Regions from separate parts of the Acetobacter sp. KSO5 genome, predicted to be linked through region 3. Evidence: riboswitches for the same ligand, from Rfam matches in the RefSeq annotation. Region 3 holds a riboswitch; each other region holds the start of a gene.

Region 1 (5,851 bases), 290 kb from region 3:
GAACAGCTGCCGCCAGACACAGTGTTTGTGTGCGGTGGGCCAGAACAGGCTTCAGAGAAGCACGGAAAGGCATGGAAAGCTCCTGTTATTAAGAGACTGAACTCTACGCCTGACAGACCATAGGGGAAGCACCTTGATCCCGCCAGAATTGGAAGGCAGTCTGTGCAGCACAGAAGAGTTGTTAAAATTGCCCGGCTGCGGGCGCGGAGTGCGTTTCATGCAAAAGACTTTTGTTGTGGCGGCAGGATTGCTGCTGGCTGCACCTTCTCTCGCGGCTCAGATGGTGCAGCCAGCCGTTGCGGCCTCCACTGAGGAGGAGGGACCTGTGCAGCAGACACAAAAGGGCGTGGCCGCGGCGCAGGCCTTTCTCGCTACGTTCGATGCACAGGGGAAAGCCACGGTGCAGTTTCCGTTTGTGGCGCAAAAGTCTGCTGTGCTGGCGCGCTTCCGTCGCACAACACCGGGTGGCCCGGCTGAACCGGTGACGAGCGCCAACGCAAATGCTCCCGTAGCGCGCGGACCGGGCATGGGGCCGCCGGGTGGTTTTCTTGGTGAGCAATACGGCAAGGCCATGTGGTCCAACTTCCCGGTAAGCGACGTGCCGCGCCCTGGCCGCCAGATGGGCAGCCTGACGGAGCCGCAACGCGCGGCGGCCATGGCACTTCTGAAAACCCTTTTGAGCGAGAAAGGGTTTCAGAAAGTGCAGGACATCATGGGGTCGGATCAGGCTTTGACGGATGCAGGCACAAATTTTGCCTCCGGGAAAGCTGTTTACACCATCGCTGTTTTTGGGGAACCGAGTGCCACAACGCCGTGGATGGTGCAGTTTGGTGGCCATCATCTGGGCCTGAATATTGTGATTGATGGCGCACATGGCGTGATGACGCCCACTCTGACGGGCGCGCAGCCTGCTGTGTATCAGGCCGGTGGCAAGACCGTGCGTGTTCTGGCTGGCGAGAATGACAAGGCTTTTGCCCTGCTGGACGCGCTGACGCCCGCCCAGCGCAAACAGGCCATTCTACCGTACAAGGTGGAGGATCTGGTGATGGGGCCGGGGCATGATGGCGAAACCATTGTGCCGGAAGGGCTGAAAGGTTCGGCCATGACGCCTGCGCAGAAAACGCTGCTGCTGGATGTGATTAGTGAATGGGCTGGCATTATCAATCCGGTTTATGCCGCCCCGCGCCTGAAAGAAATTGAGAGTGATCTCAATGAAACATGGTTTGCATGGAGCGGCCCGACCACCCATGCGCCGGACCGTAACGGCTCCTCGTATTACCGTATTCAGGGACCGCATCTGGTTATTGAGTTTTCTCCGCAGGGTGTGGGGGGTGACCCGACCCTGCATGTGCATACGGTCTATCGGGACCCGACGAACAGTTACGGCAGCCGGTTTACCGTCAAATGAGTGTGCGCATGACCTTACCCAAAGCAGCATTTATTGGCGGGCTGGTGTGTCTGGCTGGCGTTCATCAGGCCTCGGCCCATCGGCTGGATGAATATTTGCAGGCCACAACTGTAGATCTGGCGCGGGAGGGCGTGACGCTCCGCCTGCGCCTGACACCCGGCGTGGATGTGGCGGGGCGGGTGATCCCGCAAATTGACCGGAATGGGGATGGCGTGATTTCGGCGGAGGAGCAGCAGGCTTACGCGGTCCGCATTGTTCAGTCTCTGAGTGTTACGCTGAACGGAAAGCCGGTTGCCTTGCAGGCAGTATCAGCCAGCTTTCCCACGCTCTCTGCCATAAAAGGCGGGGAGGGGGTGATTGCTCTCCAGTTTTCTGTGCCGCGCGTTTTGCAAAAAGGTGCTTATCATCTGGCCTATACCAATCACGGGGCCGGAGCAGATACGGTGTATCTGGTGAACTGCCTGCAACCGCAAGACCCGGGCATTCAGGTGCAGGGGCAAAAACGCTCAGCGGATCAGGCGTCTTATCAGCTTGACTTTGTTGTGACGCAGTAGGGCTGTTTAAAAACTCTGTCAGGCTGGTCAGCCGGGCCTTTTCATCCGACTGAGGCGCATCAGTCTGAGGCGTCGGATACCGATAATGACGCCTGACAGAAACACGCACAGTACGCCACTCAGGAGCGGCAAGGCTATGCCCCAATGTGTGGGGGCGTCACGCAACCATGGCCAGAAATCGAGATCGTGAAACCCGTAAACCAGCCAGCGCGACTGGCGAGCGGGCTGATCCAGCATGGTCAGCACCGCGCCGGATTGTGCGTCCAGATAGATCAAGGTGCCGTCTGCGGCCTGCGCACGCCAGACGGGAAAATGCCGTTTATGCGTGGGGCGGCTGAAGTAATAGGCGTCTGCGCTGGTGAGGAAGGTCAGGCTCTCTGCTGTTTTGAGCAAGCCTGCAGGACGTAGAAACTGGACAAGTTGCTCTTTGGTGAAAGGGGCGGGGGCGAGTGTTTCGTCCAGTCTTTGAAAGCCCGAGTTTTTCTGGGCTTGCAGGAAAACATGCCCGTCCAGCAAGCTGCTTTTTGCGCCGGTCCAGCCGGTAGGGGCTGTGGTATCAAGCCGGGAAAGCAGAGCCTGAATCTCTGCACCCGTCACGGTGCCGGTCACGCGCAACGGGTTCACGGCGTCCGGTTTGCTGTGGAACAGGCCGCCCGGTGACATGCTGAGTAGTCCGGTTGTCACCCAGAGCAGGGCCAGCACGCCAAACACCGTGCCACTGACATGATGAACACAATGCCACCCCCGGTAAGGCGTAAAAGGGGACCTGCGCCGGAGCCGCAGAACGCCAATCCACAACCCGGTAACCGTCAGAAAAACGCCTGTGCCAGCCAGCACAATCACGACCTGCTGCCAGAGAATGGGATGTTTGCGCAGCACTGCCGGATAGAGCCAGTGCGGGATAGCGCCAACCCATGCCCATACGCGGGTCGTGCGGGTTGTGGCCTGCATGACGTCGCCTGTCAGAGAGGACACGTAAACCTGCGTGTGGTGAATGTCCGGGAAGAGAAAACGATAAAATCCATGTTCCCGGCCATGAGTATCCAGAACCCACTGGTCGTCCGTGGTGAGGCCATCAAACACTGGCTGACCTTGCGCGCCAGTCGCGCGGGCATAGCGTAGGGCGCTGGTAGCGGCGTCTGCCGGGGGAATGCGGCCCGCAAGGCCTGTGCGCAGATCAAGCGCAAAGGGCGGCCCGTTTTCCGGGGTGAGCGTCAGAACGGGTTCCTGCCCAACCATGCTGATCTGGAACGCCTGAAAGCGTTTGTCCCTGTCGAGGTCGCGTAAATTCGGAAGGTGTGCAGGCCACTGGATTTCTGCCGGAACATGGGCAAGGGCACGGTCATCCGGCTGGGGCCATGTGTGCCAGAGCATGACAATGCCGGACGCGCACCAGCCTGCCATCAGCAGCCCCATGCCAAGCCCCAGCCATCTGTGTGTCAGATAAAGCGCTCTGCGGAGTGCCTTCATGCCGGGGCGTTATACAAAGCCATGGCGGCGGCCTGTGCGCCGCGTGCCCAATGCACGGCCACATAGGCCTGCACAATCTGCTGTGCGGCCTCGGGTGCCATATCCAGCGTGAGAGAAGGCATGGTTTCGAGATACTCAGTGGCCGTTAGCAGAAGGGGGCGAAAAGCCTCTTCCAGCATGGCCCCGCGTTCCCGGTGTGTTGGGGGCAGGCTGGGTGTCAGTTTCAGGAAAAGCGCGTGGCCGTTGCGTGCAATAACGTCTTCCTGCTCCGGGGGCGGTAGCAAAGCCAGACGGGCAGCCTGCAGGGCATGGAAACGGGGCGGGCATGTGCGCAGCAGTCTGGCAAAAGCCGGGTGATAAGCCTCAGCCGTCCGATATGGACGCGGCAAAGAGGAAAGGGGCGAGAACGGTCTCACGGTTTTTACTCCTGCCTTCCGGTACATCCCGCCCGGCGGCACGGTCCTGAACGACAACAGCAGGTCTCCTGGCTCGCGGATACGCATCTGAGCCTTACCTTCCCGGTTGTTCACCAGTGGCCTGCCGCGTGGCAGAAAAGGCCCAGACATACCGCCTACAGTTGCGGGAGCAGCGACCGACTGAGCCGTGCTTAACGGCCTACGGTCTTCCCTTTTAACCCGCTTGCGCGGGGCTGTTGACTGATGCGGGCAGAGTGTACGCAAACCCGGTTTTTCGCAACAGCAGGAATTAGGGGTCGTTTTTTATCATGCGTGTAGCCGCAGTTTCGTTGACAAGCTTTTGCGGAGCATGTTTACGCTGCACCCAGCTATGGTGCCTTCAGGCTGTGTGTGCGGTCGGAGGGCTAAGAGGGAAATCGGTTCAAGCCGATGCTGCCCCCGCAACTGTAAGCTGAGAGGATTTGCGGCATCCATGCCACTCCCCGTGTGGGACATGGGGGGGAAGGCCGCTGCGAGATCCGAAGACCAGCGAGCCAGGAGACCTGCCATTGCCCGAAAGTCACGGACGGAGCTGCCATACGGGGTGATGTGGCGGCGAGGCACGGTTTGCTCAGTGCTTCCACCGCGGTGACGTTTTTTGGAGCGAACCCCGTGCGTCCACTCTCTTACGCCCTCAGTCTCCTGCTGGGCCTGAATTCCGTTTCCATCGCCTATGCGGCAACACCCGAGGGATCGGGAAATCCTGATGCCAGACCTTTGAAAAAAAACAGAGGTCCTCAGCATAAAAAGCAGGAAACCCCTGTGCCCGCCATGACGGCGGCAGGCGCGGAATATATTACGGCTTACGGCAAGACAGCGCCGCTTCAGGCCGTGCCAGCCGTCGGTGGCAAACTGGGACTTTCCATCCAGCACACACCGGGCACCATTAATGTCGTGTCCCATGATCTGATGATGCAGCGTGGCTATGCGCAGGCCGAGGCGGCAGCAGACAGCGCCCCCGGTGTTTCGTCCGGTGGGTCTCCGGGTAGCCCGGCGCAGCTGATGATGCGCGGTTTTACCGGGAACCAGATCTTGGTGCTGCATGACGGCCAGTATTTTGGCCCCACCACAATGATCAACCGGCCCCAGAACAGCTTCAATCTGGAAAGTGTGCAGGTGCTCAAAGGCCCGTCCTCCGTGCTGTATGGGCAGGGGGCGGTGGGCGGCACGGTGGATATGCGCACCCGAAACCCGACCTTTGATGGCCCCCATGCCAATGCGCTTATCTCCTATGGCAGTTTCAATACATGGAATGCGGGCATAGGTGGCTCTGTCCCCATTACGCAAACGCTGGCGTTGCGCACGGACTTCAGCCGTACCTCCTCCGACGGGTTTGTAAAAGGGGCTGATCCGCACTCGGATGATTTCACCACCACCCTGCTCTGGAAGCCGACATCCAAATTCACTGCCCGGCTGAGCATGGATTATCTGACTGACCGGTTGTCCACCTATTACGGTACACCGCTGGTGGATCTTTCCCAGACGGGCGGGCGTGTAGGCGGTCTGCTGAGTTCCCGTAAGGGGCTGGGCATTACCCGTGCATCCCTCTGGCGGTATTATAACGTGCGGGATGGTAAGGCCGGGTCCGTCAACGCCACGCCCACTTTGCATCTGGATTGGCGGGTGAACAGCCATGTTCTGTTTCATAACAGCAGCTACTTCATTTATTCCAAACGGCGCTGGAATAATGCGGAAAGCCTGACCTACCTCAACAGCCCCGGCAGCACGGATGCCGCAGGCAATGCCATTGCGCCGGGGCGTATCGGGCGAGACCGGTTTTATGTGTATCAGAACCAGCATCAGGTTGGGGATACGCTGCACGCGCAGTTTGATTTTTCCATCTTCGGTATGAAGAACCGTTTTGTGCTGGGTGGGGATGCCTATTATCTGCGCTTTATCCGCAACCGTGGTTTTCCTTCGGCGGATTATGCGGACAGTGTGTCTCTCGCCAGCCCGGAATCCAC
Region 2 (5,851 bases), 110 kb from region 3:
CGGGATAACTTCAAACCCGGTGACGTGCCCCGTGCCTTCGGCCCGTTTGATCTCCACACCCATCAGGCGGAGGGCGAGGGCCATGTCCTCGCCGCCCGTGCGCAGGCTGGCTGAGCCCCACAGGTCCATGACCAGACGGGTCAGCGGTTCGCCCTGTTCCTGCAAATGCCGTGTGAGCAAAAGCTTTTCCATTTTTTCTGCCAGAACCATAGCGGAGGGCGTGGGGAGTGCGCGCGGGTCCAGCGTGAACAGGTTGCGCCCGGTGGGCAGCACATCCAGCCGCCCGCGTGTGGGGGCTCCGGCGGGTCCGGGTGTGACAAACCGGCCAGCGAGGGCGGCCAGAAGCGCCTGTGCTTCCGCCGGGCCGCTCTGGTTGATGCGGTTTGCAATCTCTTCTTTCAAAGCCCTTTGCTTTTCAGAGGTCTGTGCCTCGCTCTGAATACGCTCATCCTGAGGCCTGCATGCCTGAAAAATAGCCTGTGCGAGCGTGTCGGCCTTCGGCGCGTTCTGGCCGAACACGTGCAGGCCATCCCGGATTTGCAGATCTTTTACGTCACAGAGATAAGCGTCCAGACGGGCCAGCGCTTCGGCCTCATCGTCCTCACCGGGGCGGACACCGCTTTCTGAAAGGACGCCGGTGCGGGATGCTTTTTCCAGAATATCCTTACGGAGCAGCGCACCCCGGCGCGGGTCCAGACCATCGGCCTCGGCATATTCGTCAATCAGCCGTTCCAGCGCCTGCATATCTGAGGAAAGGTCTGCCTGCATGACCGGGGGCGTCATGTGCCCGATGGTGACAGCGCCCAGACGGCGTCTGGCTGTGGCGGCCTCGCCCGGATTGTTGACGATAAACGGGTAGATAACCGGCAGATCCCCCGTCAGCACGGCAGGCGCGCAGGAGGCGGACAGCGCGGCGGCCTTGCCGGGCAGCCATTCCAGCGTGCCGTGGGTGCCCAGATGCACGAGCGCATCCAGCCGCCGCACACTGCGCAACCAGAGATAGAACGCAACATAGGCGTGGCAGGGTGGGCTGTCCGGGTCATGATACAGGGCTTTGCGGTCGGCCTGCCGCCCCCGGTCCGGTTGCACGGCCAGCGTCAGATGGCCCAGTTCTATTGCCCGCAGGTGAAATGTGGCGTCCTGCACACACGGGTCCTGCTCCGGCTCTCCCCATGCCTGTGTAACGGAAGCCATAAATGCAGCATCCAGCCCGGCGGCCAGAGCACGATAGGTGGCGACGCAGAACAGAGGCCGGGGGGCACTTTGCGCCAGCAGGGCCGCGAGCTGTTCCGGTTGCGGCAGAGGTGCTGCACCCGTCTGATACCCCTCCGCCCGCAGCAGGGTGAGGATGGAAGCCAGACTGGCGAACCCATCCAGCCCGACAGCGTGAGCCACGTGCCCGGTTTCCTGCGTGAGCCCTGCCCCCGGATAATCGGACAGGATGATGCCCACGCGCTTTTGCTCAGGGGACAGATACCGCAAACGTGCCCATGCCAGCGCACGGTCTGCCGTCTGGCGGATGCCGGGCAGATACGGCACGCGGGCGGCAGGCAGACCGGGGGGTGCTTCTGCGCGGAAGGAAATGGGAAGGGTGGCGATACTCCCATCCAGTTCCGGCAGCACCGCCTGCATGGCGAGATCCGACCGGGAGAGACCGCGCGGGCTGCGTTCCCACACCGCCTGCGTGGCCCCCGGTTGCAGCAGTTGCAGAATGGGCACATCCGCCCCGGTGAGGGGAGAGTCCCCTTGCGGGTTTCTGGAGGAAAACAGCGTGGCGTTGAGCAGGATATCCGGTTTTGACCGCCTCAGTGCCTCTGCAACCCCTTTGGCGACGACTGGATCTTTGAGCGAGGTGACGAAAAGCATCTCCACCGTGCAACCCTGCGCCGCGAGGGTTTCGGCCAGCAGATCCAGTGCGGCGATATCCCCTACCATCAGATGCGCGCGGTAAAATACCAGCGTGGCCCGCATGACACGGCCTGACGGCAGGCGGGTGGCCTCCCGATCAATCCCGTCTGCGGCTGTGGCTTTTACAACCGGAACGCCTGTCACGGTGCGATAGAGGCCCCACTGCGGCAGAGGCTCCGGCTGCGCGCCCTCATCCGGGCCTTGTCCGGCGAGACCGGCCATCAGGCGCAGGGCGTTCACCATATTGCGGGTTCCACCATGCTGAAAAAATCCGTTTAGGCGATTACGGATTTCTTCAGGAACGGTGGAGAGGTCCGCCAGACGGGTATCATCCTGCATGGGGACTGAGGCACTCGTTCCCTGCCGCATGGCCTCACCGGGCAGGAGGGCCAGCGGTACCTTATGCTCCCGGCACCATGCGGCCAGTTCCTCCGCGCCATAGCGCCAGTAATCCAGACCGCCCAGCAGACGCACCACCACACAGCGGGCCTGCGCCAGTGTGGTTTCCAGATACAGATCCACCGACATGGGGTGGCGCAACCGGGCCAGACTGGTGACCTGAAGAGACGGCGGTGCCCCCTCTGCCCCGTGTTCGGCCTTTAGCCGCTCCTGCGCGTGGAGCAGGCCGAGCAGATCGCTCTCCGTAAAGGAGAGGACCACCAGATCCGCAGGCGGCAGGCCGAGGTCTTCGGCCTCATCCTGCTCATCAAGCGTCCTGTTTTCCCGAACAAGGAGGTGCATAGGGCGGTCCTGCCTGTTTAACCGGCGGTGGTTGCGGCGGCATCTGCCGCGAGGGCTGCCGTAATGGCGGCCTCATCCAGCCCCTTCTGACCGATGACCACAATGCGGCCCGTGCGGGCGTCCTGCGGGGTCAGCAGGCGGTCAAACTCATGCCGGAAGCGTGTGCCCACGCCCTGCACGGCCAGACGCATGGGTTTGCCCTGCACGGTGGCAAAGCCTTTCATGCGCAGCACGTCATACCGGGCGGCGACATCCTGCAAGAGTGTCAGGAACCGTTCGACGGAAAGCTGCTCCGGCACGGTGACAACGAAGCTTTCAAAATCATCATGCTCATGCTCGCCATCTTCCGCATCATGGTGGGACGGACGGGCCTGAAGGTCTGCCTCGGCCTCGGCACCAAGGCCCAGCAGCACGGCGGGGTCCACCTTGCCATCCTGCGCACGGATAATCCGCACGGGGCGCGGGCAGAGCTTTTTGATCTCGGCTTCCACGGCGTCCAACTGGGCGGCGTCCAGCAGGTCGGTCTTGTTCAGCACAATCAGGTCTGCCGCGTTGAGCTGGTCTTCAAACACTTCGGCCAGAGGGTTGTCATGATCCAGTGAGGGATCCGCCTCGCGCTGTTTGGCCACGGCTTCCGGGTCATCCGCAAAGCGACCGGAGGCCACGGCGGGGGCGTCCAGCACCGTAATCACGCCATCCACCGTCATGCGGCTGCGCACGGTGGGCCAGCCAAAGGCCTTAAGCAGCGGCTTGGGCAGGGCGAGACCGGAGGTTTCAATCACCACATGTTCCGGCGGGTCGGCCCGGTCCAGCAGGGCTTCCATCGTGGGCAGGAAATCATCCGCCACGGTGCAGCACAGGCAGCCATTGGTGAGTTCGACAATATCATCCTCCCGGCAGCCTTCCACACCGCAGCCGCGCAGGATTTCTCCATCAATGCCCAGAGAGCCGAATTCATTCACCACCACGGCAATGCGGTGGCCCTGCGCTTTTTGCAGAATGTGCCGCAGGAGCGTGGTTTTTCCGGCCCCGAGGAAGCCGGTGATGATGGTTACGGGAACGCGGGCGGGTAAACCGGTCATGACGGGTCCTGTTCGGTTGCGGGCACGCGGCCCAGAATCATATCAGACAGTGAGGCCGGGCGGCGGGAAGGCATAACCGTGCCTTTGGCAGAGGCTGCGTAAAGTTTGGCGTAAGCCAGCAGATCTTCCGCTTTTTCCGGCCCGAGATGGCCGAGCAGCCAGGTCCAGCGGTTGGGCATGGAGATGGCCGCTGTGCAGCCCCGGTCACACGCAGCCAGACAGGCAACGGGACGCAGGGTGATGGGTTGCGGGCTGGCCTCCAGCACCGTTTGCAGGCGGTCCAGCAATTGTGCGCCCGGAGGATGCTCCATGGCGGGGCCACCGCGGCGGCAGGTGGTGCAGACATGCAGCACCGGGCCTTCTGCCGCAGCAGGAGGAGATGATGGGGGAGAGGCGGAGTGCGTAACAGACGCAGGCATAAAATTTTCCCGATCAGGCACCATCCCATGCGGAACAGCACTTAAACGGAGTGCACAACTGGTGCTCCTGCCGGGGCAGGAGTGATGCGCGGCGCGGCGCACCCTCGCCTTCCGGGCACCCCGCCGGACACGACACCTCAAACAACCGCCCGCCCCAAAAGGCGCACGGATGATGGCAGGTCTCCTGGCTTGTGTCGTGCAGGTCTGCGCGGGGGTTAACCATGCAGTCTGCGGGTCTGCCTGCCTTCCCGGCCCGGTGGGGGCCGGTGGCATGGACCTGCCCGGTTGAGGGGGCAGGCCCACAGCGGACCATGCAATCACTTACAGTTGCGGGGGCAGCGACGGCCTTGCAGCCGAAGCTGCGCACCGTTCTTCCCTTTTCATCCCTTGCGGGACACCATCATGCGGCTGAGCATCGCATAACCGGGGTATTTTTCAAGTCATGAGCGGACCGCGTTCCGCACACACCTGTTCCGCCGCCTCTTCATCCTCATGCTCGCCCAGATGCGCGGGGAAGGCATTACCGCTAAGCAGAATGACCAGCATGGAGAGCGCACAGACGCCAAGAGCCACCGGCACCAGAACGCTGACCCCATACACCGCCAGCAACTGCCCACCCAGTGCGGAACCAAGCAGAATACCAAGGTTGCTGGTGCTGTTGATGGCCGCCCCGGCCGTATCCGCCGTGGTGGCACGGGCGCGAATGGCGCCGGACATCATGAACGGAATGATGGACGCATAGCCCGCGCACCACAGAGCCGCGACACCCACGCCACCCCACGCTGGCATGAACTGGCCGCCCAGCAGCCCAATCCCCAGCGAAATAGCAGCCCCCGAGGCCAGCACCCCCACACGCGGCCAGCGGTCCACCATAAGGCCGGACGCCCACAGGCCGGACAGGCTGAACACCCCGATAAACAGCAGCGCCACACTGACGGAGGTTTCCGGCAGGCCATGCGCCATCAGCAGCGGGGCGATGTAGGTGTACACCACGTTATGCCCGACAAAAAACAGCGCATTGGCCGAGATTACCCACGCAAAAGCCCGGACAGACTCACGCGGCACCTTATACGGCCCGGACGGACGCCCGGCGGGTTTGATGACTGGGGGCAGACAAACCGCAATCAGCACCGTCAGGACCGCAGCCAGACCCGCCACGACCATAAGGGCCACGCGCCAGCCCGCCAACTGGCTGATGGCCGCCGTTCCCGGCACGCCGAGCACGCCCCCCATGGAAGACCCGCCAAACACAAAAGAGATGGCCCGGCCTGTCAGTTTTTTAGGAACCAGATGGGCCGCGTAGGCGGACACCATGGACATGAGCAGCGCATGCGCGCCCCCGCCAATCGCGCGGCCAAAGCACACGATGCCAAAGGTGGGCGCGAAGGCTGAAATCAGGTTGGAGACCACATACCCAGAAAGGGCGATAAGCAGCAGACGTTTGCGCTCGACGCGCGCGGTCAGCACCGTCAGCGGGACAGCGGCCACCGTGACAATAAGCGCATAGGCGCTGACAGCAAGCCCGGCGCGGCCTGTGCTGATGTTAAAAGCGCGCGCCATATCCAGCAGAAGCCCAACGGGAGCAAGCTCACTGGTGATAGCCGTAAAGGTTGCCGCGCACAGCGCGACAAGGCCGATCCGTGTTGAAACAGAAAGCGTGCTGAACACTGTTTTCACCCTTGCTCAAAGCGTTCGTCAAAG
Region 3 (5,851 bases):
TTTCAGACGTTTCAACCTGCGTGATGTCACCCGCTACCGGTCTGTTATCCCTGTAATTTGCCATATAAGTTTGCTGGGCGAATTTATTCCATTCTGAGGTGAACACACACTGGCCTCCAATGGTCTCAAACCCCCTGCGCAGACCACCGATCCCCGCAAACAGATCAATAAATGTGAAACGCTTTTGCGTGACGCCTGAACCCTGCTTGCCTGCAAGGTTGCGCAACATGCCTACGGCTGCAGAACGCGGTTCGCTCTCGCCATTTTCCCAGCGATAAACCTGCCGCTTACTGTAGCCGAGGACATCAGCAAGCTCTTCAACGGTCAGGCCTGTCTGGCCACGCAGCATGGAAAATTCGTTCTCAGACATAACGCCTCTGGGTCATTTTGTGACGTTATGTCACTCACGAACCCAGAATTCAAGCATAATGGCCCACATATGTTCTCCCTGGGAAGAAACCCGTTTGCGAAGCGTGGCCTGAGGCACAAGCGGAACACAACGACCAGCTTACCCAGCCAGACAAAGACAGGCCGTTTTTCAGAAATTTGCCGTGACGGAGAAGCGGGCGGAGCGGGGTTCGAGGGGGTGGTAGGTGGCGCCGGTTTCGACGGGGGATGTGGGGGTCATGCGGTAATCGTAGGCGTATTGGGAGGCGGAGGCGTGGGTGTTGGTCAGGTTGTAGATGCTGGCCTGCACCTGAAGGTATTTTGTGATGTGGTAGCCGACATCCATGTTCACTTCCTTATAGCCGTGGGAGCGCAGGGAGTTATCTTCGATTAAGGGGTAGGACCCGAGCCAGCGGAACTGCACTCCGCCGAAGAACCCGCTGGGGTGATCCGCCAGCAGGCCGAAGGAACCGATGAAGTTAGGGGCGTTGGCCACATAGCGCCCCGGCAGGCCATAGAGGCCGGGATTTCCGGTAAAATAGCGGGCGTGGGTGGAGGCAATATCTGCGTTGAGTTCCAGCCAGGGCAGCGGGTGATACTGGCCGGAGAGTTCAAACCCCTGCCTGCGGCTGGGAGCGCCGGCGTCGTTCACGCCTTCATCCGCGTCGTAGGTGAGTTCTGAACTGAAATCGATGCGGAAAAAGGCGGCCTGCAGGTTCAGTTTTGGGATGATGTTGGTACGGACGCCCAGTTCCTCACTGGTGGCGCGGGTCATGAAGGGGGTGGCGATGGCACCGTTGGCAATGCCATCAGTCGGCACGGTGCCGAGGACGGCGCGGATATCGTTAGAATGATAGCCCTGCCCGGCACTGATATAAAATTCCGTTTTATACCACGGGCCGAAAATCAGGCTGCCTTTGGGCTGAAAAAGCCACTGATGCACACGGCCCCTGTAACCGGAAACGAGGCTGTGATCTGAGCCGCCGTAATAATCGCCACGCAGGCCGACAACGGTACGCAGCCAGGGCAGCCAGTGGGTGATGTTCTGGCCGAACAGACCGACATTGCCTTGTGAGACGTTATCCGCATTACAGACATACTGGCCGGTGGGCACGCTGCTATCCGGGCAGTCGGGCAGGACTTTGCGCTGACGGGTGTGGCGACGGTCGATATAAATGCTGTCCCAGCGGCCTTGTACGCCAAAAATGGTGTCTGTAGCGCGGTGCAGGAAGGTGTCGTGCCGCTGGTATGCCGATGTGCCGCCAAAGGTGGTGCGGGTTTCGTCCTGCTGTTCCTGATCGCCATTGATGGGGTCGTTCAGATAATGGCTAAAATCGTTCCATAGAGTCAGGCGGCTATGCACGACGTAAAGCGATGTTTTGAGCTGCCAGTTATCGTTATGCAGAACATGATGCGCGGAAACGCTGAACCGTTCGGAATAGCCGCCGTCGCTTGGGTCCAGAGAGCCGTAACGGCTGATGAGGCCTTTCTGGTAGGCCTCCAGAGGCTGGTCGGTCGTGTTGTTCCATTGGCCTCGGTAATACAGGCCGGTCAGGTTGAATTTGGTGTGTTCTGTGGTGTGGGTGTAGCGCGCGGCGGATTTGATGCCCCGGAAGTTGTCCGGGTGCGCCCACGGGCCATTGAGGTGGTCGATTGAGAAAGCACCAAGCAGTTTATCGCCATTTTTGAAGTGCGCTGTATCGCCAATAAACGCATGTTCGTCGCCCAGTGTGCCGAGACTGCCAGAAGCCTGCCCGCGCAGGTCATCCGTTAAGCGGATATGGTCGGACCCGACGACGCCGAAATCCCCGACATCCGCGTAAAAGGGGCCTTTGGTGTAGTCGATGCCCTGTGCGAGTTCCGGCATGAGGAAATTGACATCTGTATAGCCCTGCCCGTGGGCGTGGGTGGGTTCATTAACCGGGATATCATCCACAAAACTGGCAAGGTCTGTGCCGTGGTCCAGATTGAAGCCGCGGAGAAGATACTGGTTGGCCTTGCCCTCGCCCGAATGCGCGGTGACGACCAGACCGGGGACAGATTCCAGCAACTGCCCCACTCGGTAAACCGGGCGCAGGCGGAGTTCCTTGGCGGTAATGCTGCCCTGACTGGCCGTGAGCGCGCGGCCAATGGGATCTGTATGTGAGGCGATGACCTGAAGATGCTCTTCCCCGTGGGCCTCGGTTGTTTTGTGGCCGATGAGTTTTTGGGGGGAATCTGCCGGCGTGATGGGAGGCGTGACCGGGGAGGCGCGGCGGGCTGCATCTTTGGATGGCGTAGGTTTTGCAGACGGTGCGGCGTGTGCGGTGGTGGTGAAGGCAGAGGCGCAGAGGAGCGCGACGATAAACGGAGAGCGTCCGCGCCGGACAGGACGCGGAGACACAACGTGACCCATAACTGTTCCCCGATATCCGGCTCACCCCGTCCGGCTATCATGACTGAGCGACGAAGGCAGGTCTCCTGGCTCACGGGGGTTGTCTGACGCGCCTTCCCAGCCGTTATGGGGCCAGTGGCGTGATGCATCAGCGCACCGTTTACAGTTGCGGGGGCAGCCGCTGCCTGAACCCCGGGCCTGTGCGCCCAGCCGGATCCTTCAGCGTTCCCTTTTCACTCGCTTGCGCGAGACCTTCGACAGCCGCAGAGGTAGGGGATGGGCTTTGGGTGGGTCAAGGGTATGGGTGCCTTGATTTCAAAAAAACATCACGTGCTGGCAGGCGCTGGCCGGTGTAGGAAGGAGGCGTGAAATCCTTCTGCTTGTGAGCAAGATGATGCCTCAGTCTTCCCGTCCCGGACCAGAAATTTCCTCTCCCTCCACCCAGCGGGAGACCGCGACGGAACGCTGGCTGGCCACGTTGCGCCAGAAAATAAAGGCGGATGGCACGCAGCCGCGTGTGCATTTTAGCCGCACGCCGGACCGGCCGCTGGACCATGAGGGCGTGATACGGGATTTTGAATAACCGTTCACATTGTGTGAGCGGAGGCAACGGCCTTTTATCCTGAGCGTTTCAGGCAGGTGATGGCATCCGGCGTTCCGGATGCAGCGTGCTTTCTGACGTGATGAGGACCCTGCCGTGATGACCCTGCCCCGCAAACCGGTTTTGAGTATGGCGCTGGCTGCTGGCCTGCTGGCGGCTGGTGCGTTCATCGCCCCGGCACAGGCCCAGCGTAGCATGCTGTTTTCTGGCACCCTGGCGCCGGAGCATGGCGCGCCTGCGCAGGTGCATGGGAATGTGGTGGCGCTCTATTACGCCGGGGCGCATGTGCTGCGCTATACCGTGACATGGGACGGGCTGAGTGGCCCGGTGACGATTGCGCATCTGCACGGCCCTGCCCTGCCCGGCAAGGATGGGCCGCCGGAAGTGACGGTGCACGGCCCGTATAAAAGCCCGCTGAGTGGCAGTGTGATGCTGAGCACGGAGACGGAGCGGGATTTGCTGGATGGGCGTATTTACCTGAACCTGCATACCCAGAAATATCCGAATGGTGAGGCGCGGGCGTGGTTGGGGAAGAGTGAATAGTCCTTGAGAAACACCCAAGGTTTACTACATCTGAATACCGAGTTTGGGGGCGAGCCAGACCATGCCCAGATAGAGCAGGATGGTGACGCCGCAGCCGGCGCCTAATGCCAGCCAGAAGGGCACGCCATGCCGCATGATCCACGGGATGAGCAGGAACATGGGCAGGGATGGCAGCACGTACCAGAACGTGGCCCCCACATGGGCTTCCATGCGGGCGGGGTCTTTGGTTTCCAGCCAGAGCCAGATCATTCCAAAGACGGAAATAAGGGGGAGAGAGGCCACCAGCGCGCCAAGGCCGGGGTAGCGGCGGGCGAGCGAGGAGACCAGAGCAATGGTCAGCCCGGAGAGAAGGGCCTTGAGCCAGAAAAACATCGTTCTTTCCGGTGCAGAACCCCTCCGCCTGCTGAAAAGCTGACGGAGGGGCTGGCAGATTTTAGAGGTGGGTGTCGCCCTGCCGGGGCTGAGCAGCTTGCCCCTGCGGCGGCATCTGGCCGGGCTGTGCGCCGTTCTGCGGGGCACCTTCGGACGTCAGTTTGCCGGGCTGGGTAGAATGTTCCACATCATACGCTGTGGCCTTCTGGGCGTAGGTGCCTTTTGCGCCGGGATGCTCCTGATCATACAGAGCAGCCTTCTGCCTGGCTTCCTTACGATAGACGTGGCGGCGATACATGCCGGTGACGCAGCCCCCCACGGCACCCAGAACGCCATGATTGGCGACATGGCCGCCGACAGCGCCCACAGCCCCGTATTTCAGGCAGCCGCCCGGTTCCGCCTGTGCGGCGGTAACTGTTGTGCCAGCCAGAGCGGCAAGAACGCTCAGAGTGATCAATCGACGCATCTCTATTTCCTTTCTTCTGCCAGATAATGAGGCAGATTTCCCTGTAAATGTATCGAAAGAGTGCTGCGGAGACAATGTGCGCCCGCTTGCGTCCCCTTTGCGCAGAAGAACAGGTCTTTCTTTGACGGTGCCCTTTTATTCAGCGGTGCGGCACCCCATATTTAAAAGATAACAAAATGAAAAAAATAAGGAGGCCGTTATGAGACGCCCCTTTGACACCAGTCGCGCAGGGTCTGGTTTCCTGCATGGGTCTCGCTTTTCCCGGGGTATTTTGAACCCCCGCTCCAAACGGGTTGAGCGCCCGGAGACTGAGGCTGCTGCACAGACGTCAGGCACCACGGCCTCAGGGAACGCCGGGGCGGCTCACACAGACACGCATGAACCGGACGGCGCATCCTCCGAAAAAACCGAGAAAAGCCCGGATGAAACCACCGACCAATGCTTTGCCTGAAAGGCGACGTCAGGCGGCGGGCAGTGTTGCGAGGAACGTTGTGACCAGCGTTTCCAGAAGAGTTTGATCTGCGGGAGAAAACCGATCTTTGCGCGGGCTGTCGAGATCCAGCACGCCGAGCAGGTGGCCTTGTGCGACCAGCGGAATGACGATTTCAGACGCCGAAGCGGCATCACACGCAATATGGCCGGGGAACGCATCCACATCCGCCACGCGCTGGGTGGTGCGGGTCTGGGCGGCGGTGCCACAAACCCCCTTCCCCATCGCAATGCGCGTGCAGGCCACACGGCCCTGAAAGGGGCCGAGGACCAGTTCACCCTGTGACGCAGACGCCTCTGTCTGTCCGGACGGTACAGCGGAGGCCAGCGTGAACAGCGTGGCCTGTGCTGTTGCGTGCGGACGGTAGAGGTAGAACCCGGCCCAGTTGAGATCTGGCAGCGCCTCAAAAATAAGGGCAGCCAGATTAGCCATATTGGCCAGAGGGTCCTGCTCCGCCGCCAGCAGACCGGTGGCGGCGGAGAGCAGATCTTCCGGGGTGAGGCGATAGGCCGGGGCGCTCATGGTGTGCGCTTACTGAGCCAGCAGCGCCGGGCCGCGCAGAGCGGAGCGGCTGCAGACGGCTTCCTGCTGGTCCCGGTTGAGGGTTGTGATGTCAAA

The links. Region 3 has a riboswitch for cobalamin ahead of ACHQGU_RS03200 (TonB-dependent receptor). Riboswitches for the same ligand answer to the same signal wherever they lie in the genome.
Region 1: it holds a riboswitch for cobalamin, as region 3 does, so the genes downstream of both, ACHQGU_RS04510 (TonB-dependent receptor) here and ACHQGU_RS03200 (TonB-dependent receptor) in region 3, are expected to answer to the same signal.
Region 2: it holds a riboswitch for cobalamin, as region 3 does, so the genes downstream of both, ACHQGU_RS02550 (DUF1636 domain-containing protein) here and ACHQGU_RS03200 (TonB-dependent receptor) in region 3, are expected to answer to the same signal.

Annotation. Positions count from the first base shown of each region.
Region 1 covers NZ_CP172014.1:975,059-980,909, forward strand. The annotation lists gene ACHQGU_RS04485 (tannase/feruloyl esterase family alpha/beta hydrolase) at 1-73, opposite strand, end outside; gene ACHQGU_RS04490 (DUF3500 domain-containing protein) at 218-1,408, shown strand; gene ACHQGU_RS04495 (hypothetical protein) at 1,417-1,962, shown strand; gene ACHQGU_RS04500 (hypothetical protein) at 1,990-3,432, opposite strand; gene ACHQGU_RS04505 (hypothetical protein) at 3,429-3,848, opposite strand; cobalamin riboswitch at 3,889-4,101, opposite strand; cobalamin riboswitch at 4,203-4,413, shown strand; gene ACHQGU_RS04510 (TonB-dependent receptor) at 4,659-5,851, shown strand, end outside.
Region 2 covers NZ_CP172014.1:572,114-577,964, reverse strand. The annotation lists gene cobN (cobaltochelatase subunit CobN) at 1-2,649, opposite strand, end outside; gene cobW (cobalamin biosynthesis protein CobW) at 2,667-3,731, opposite strand; gene ACHQGU_RS02550 (DUF1636 domain-containing protein) at 3,728-4,150, opposite strand; cobalamin riboswitch at 4,307-4,567, opposite strand; gene ACHQGU_RS02545 (MFS transporter) at 4,586-5,818, opposite strand.
Region 3 covers NZ_CP172014.1:681,181-687,031, reverse strand. The annotation lists gene dcm (DNA (cytosine-5-)-methyltransferase) at 1-370, opposite strand, end outside; gene ACHQGU_RS03200 (TonB-dependent receptor) at 539-2,770, opposite strand; cobalamin riboswitch at 2,820-3,032, opposite strand; gene ACHQGU_RS03195 (hypothetical protein) at 3,153-3,344, shown strand; gene ACHQGU_RS03190 (CHRD domain-containing protein) at 3,462-3,905, shown strand; gene ACHQGU_RS03185 (DUF3147 family protein) at 3,930-4,277, opposite strand; gene ACHQGU_RS03180 (hypothetical protein) at 4,339-4,743, opposite strand; gene ACHQGU_RS03175 (hypothetical protein) at 4,943-5,194, shown strand; gene ACHQGU_RS03170 (GAF domain-containing protein) at 5,204-5,755, opposite strand; gene ACHQGU_RS03165 (hypothetical protein) at 5,765-5,851, opposite strand, start outside.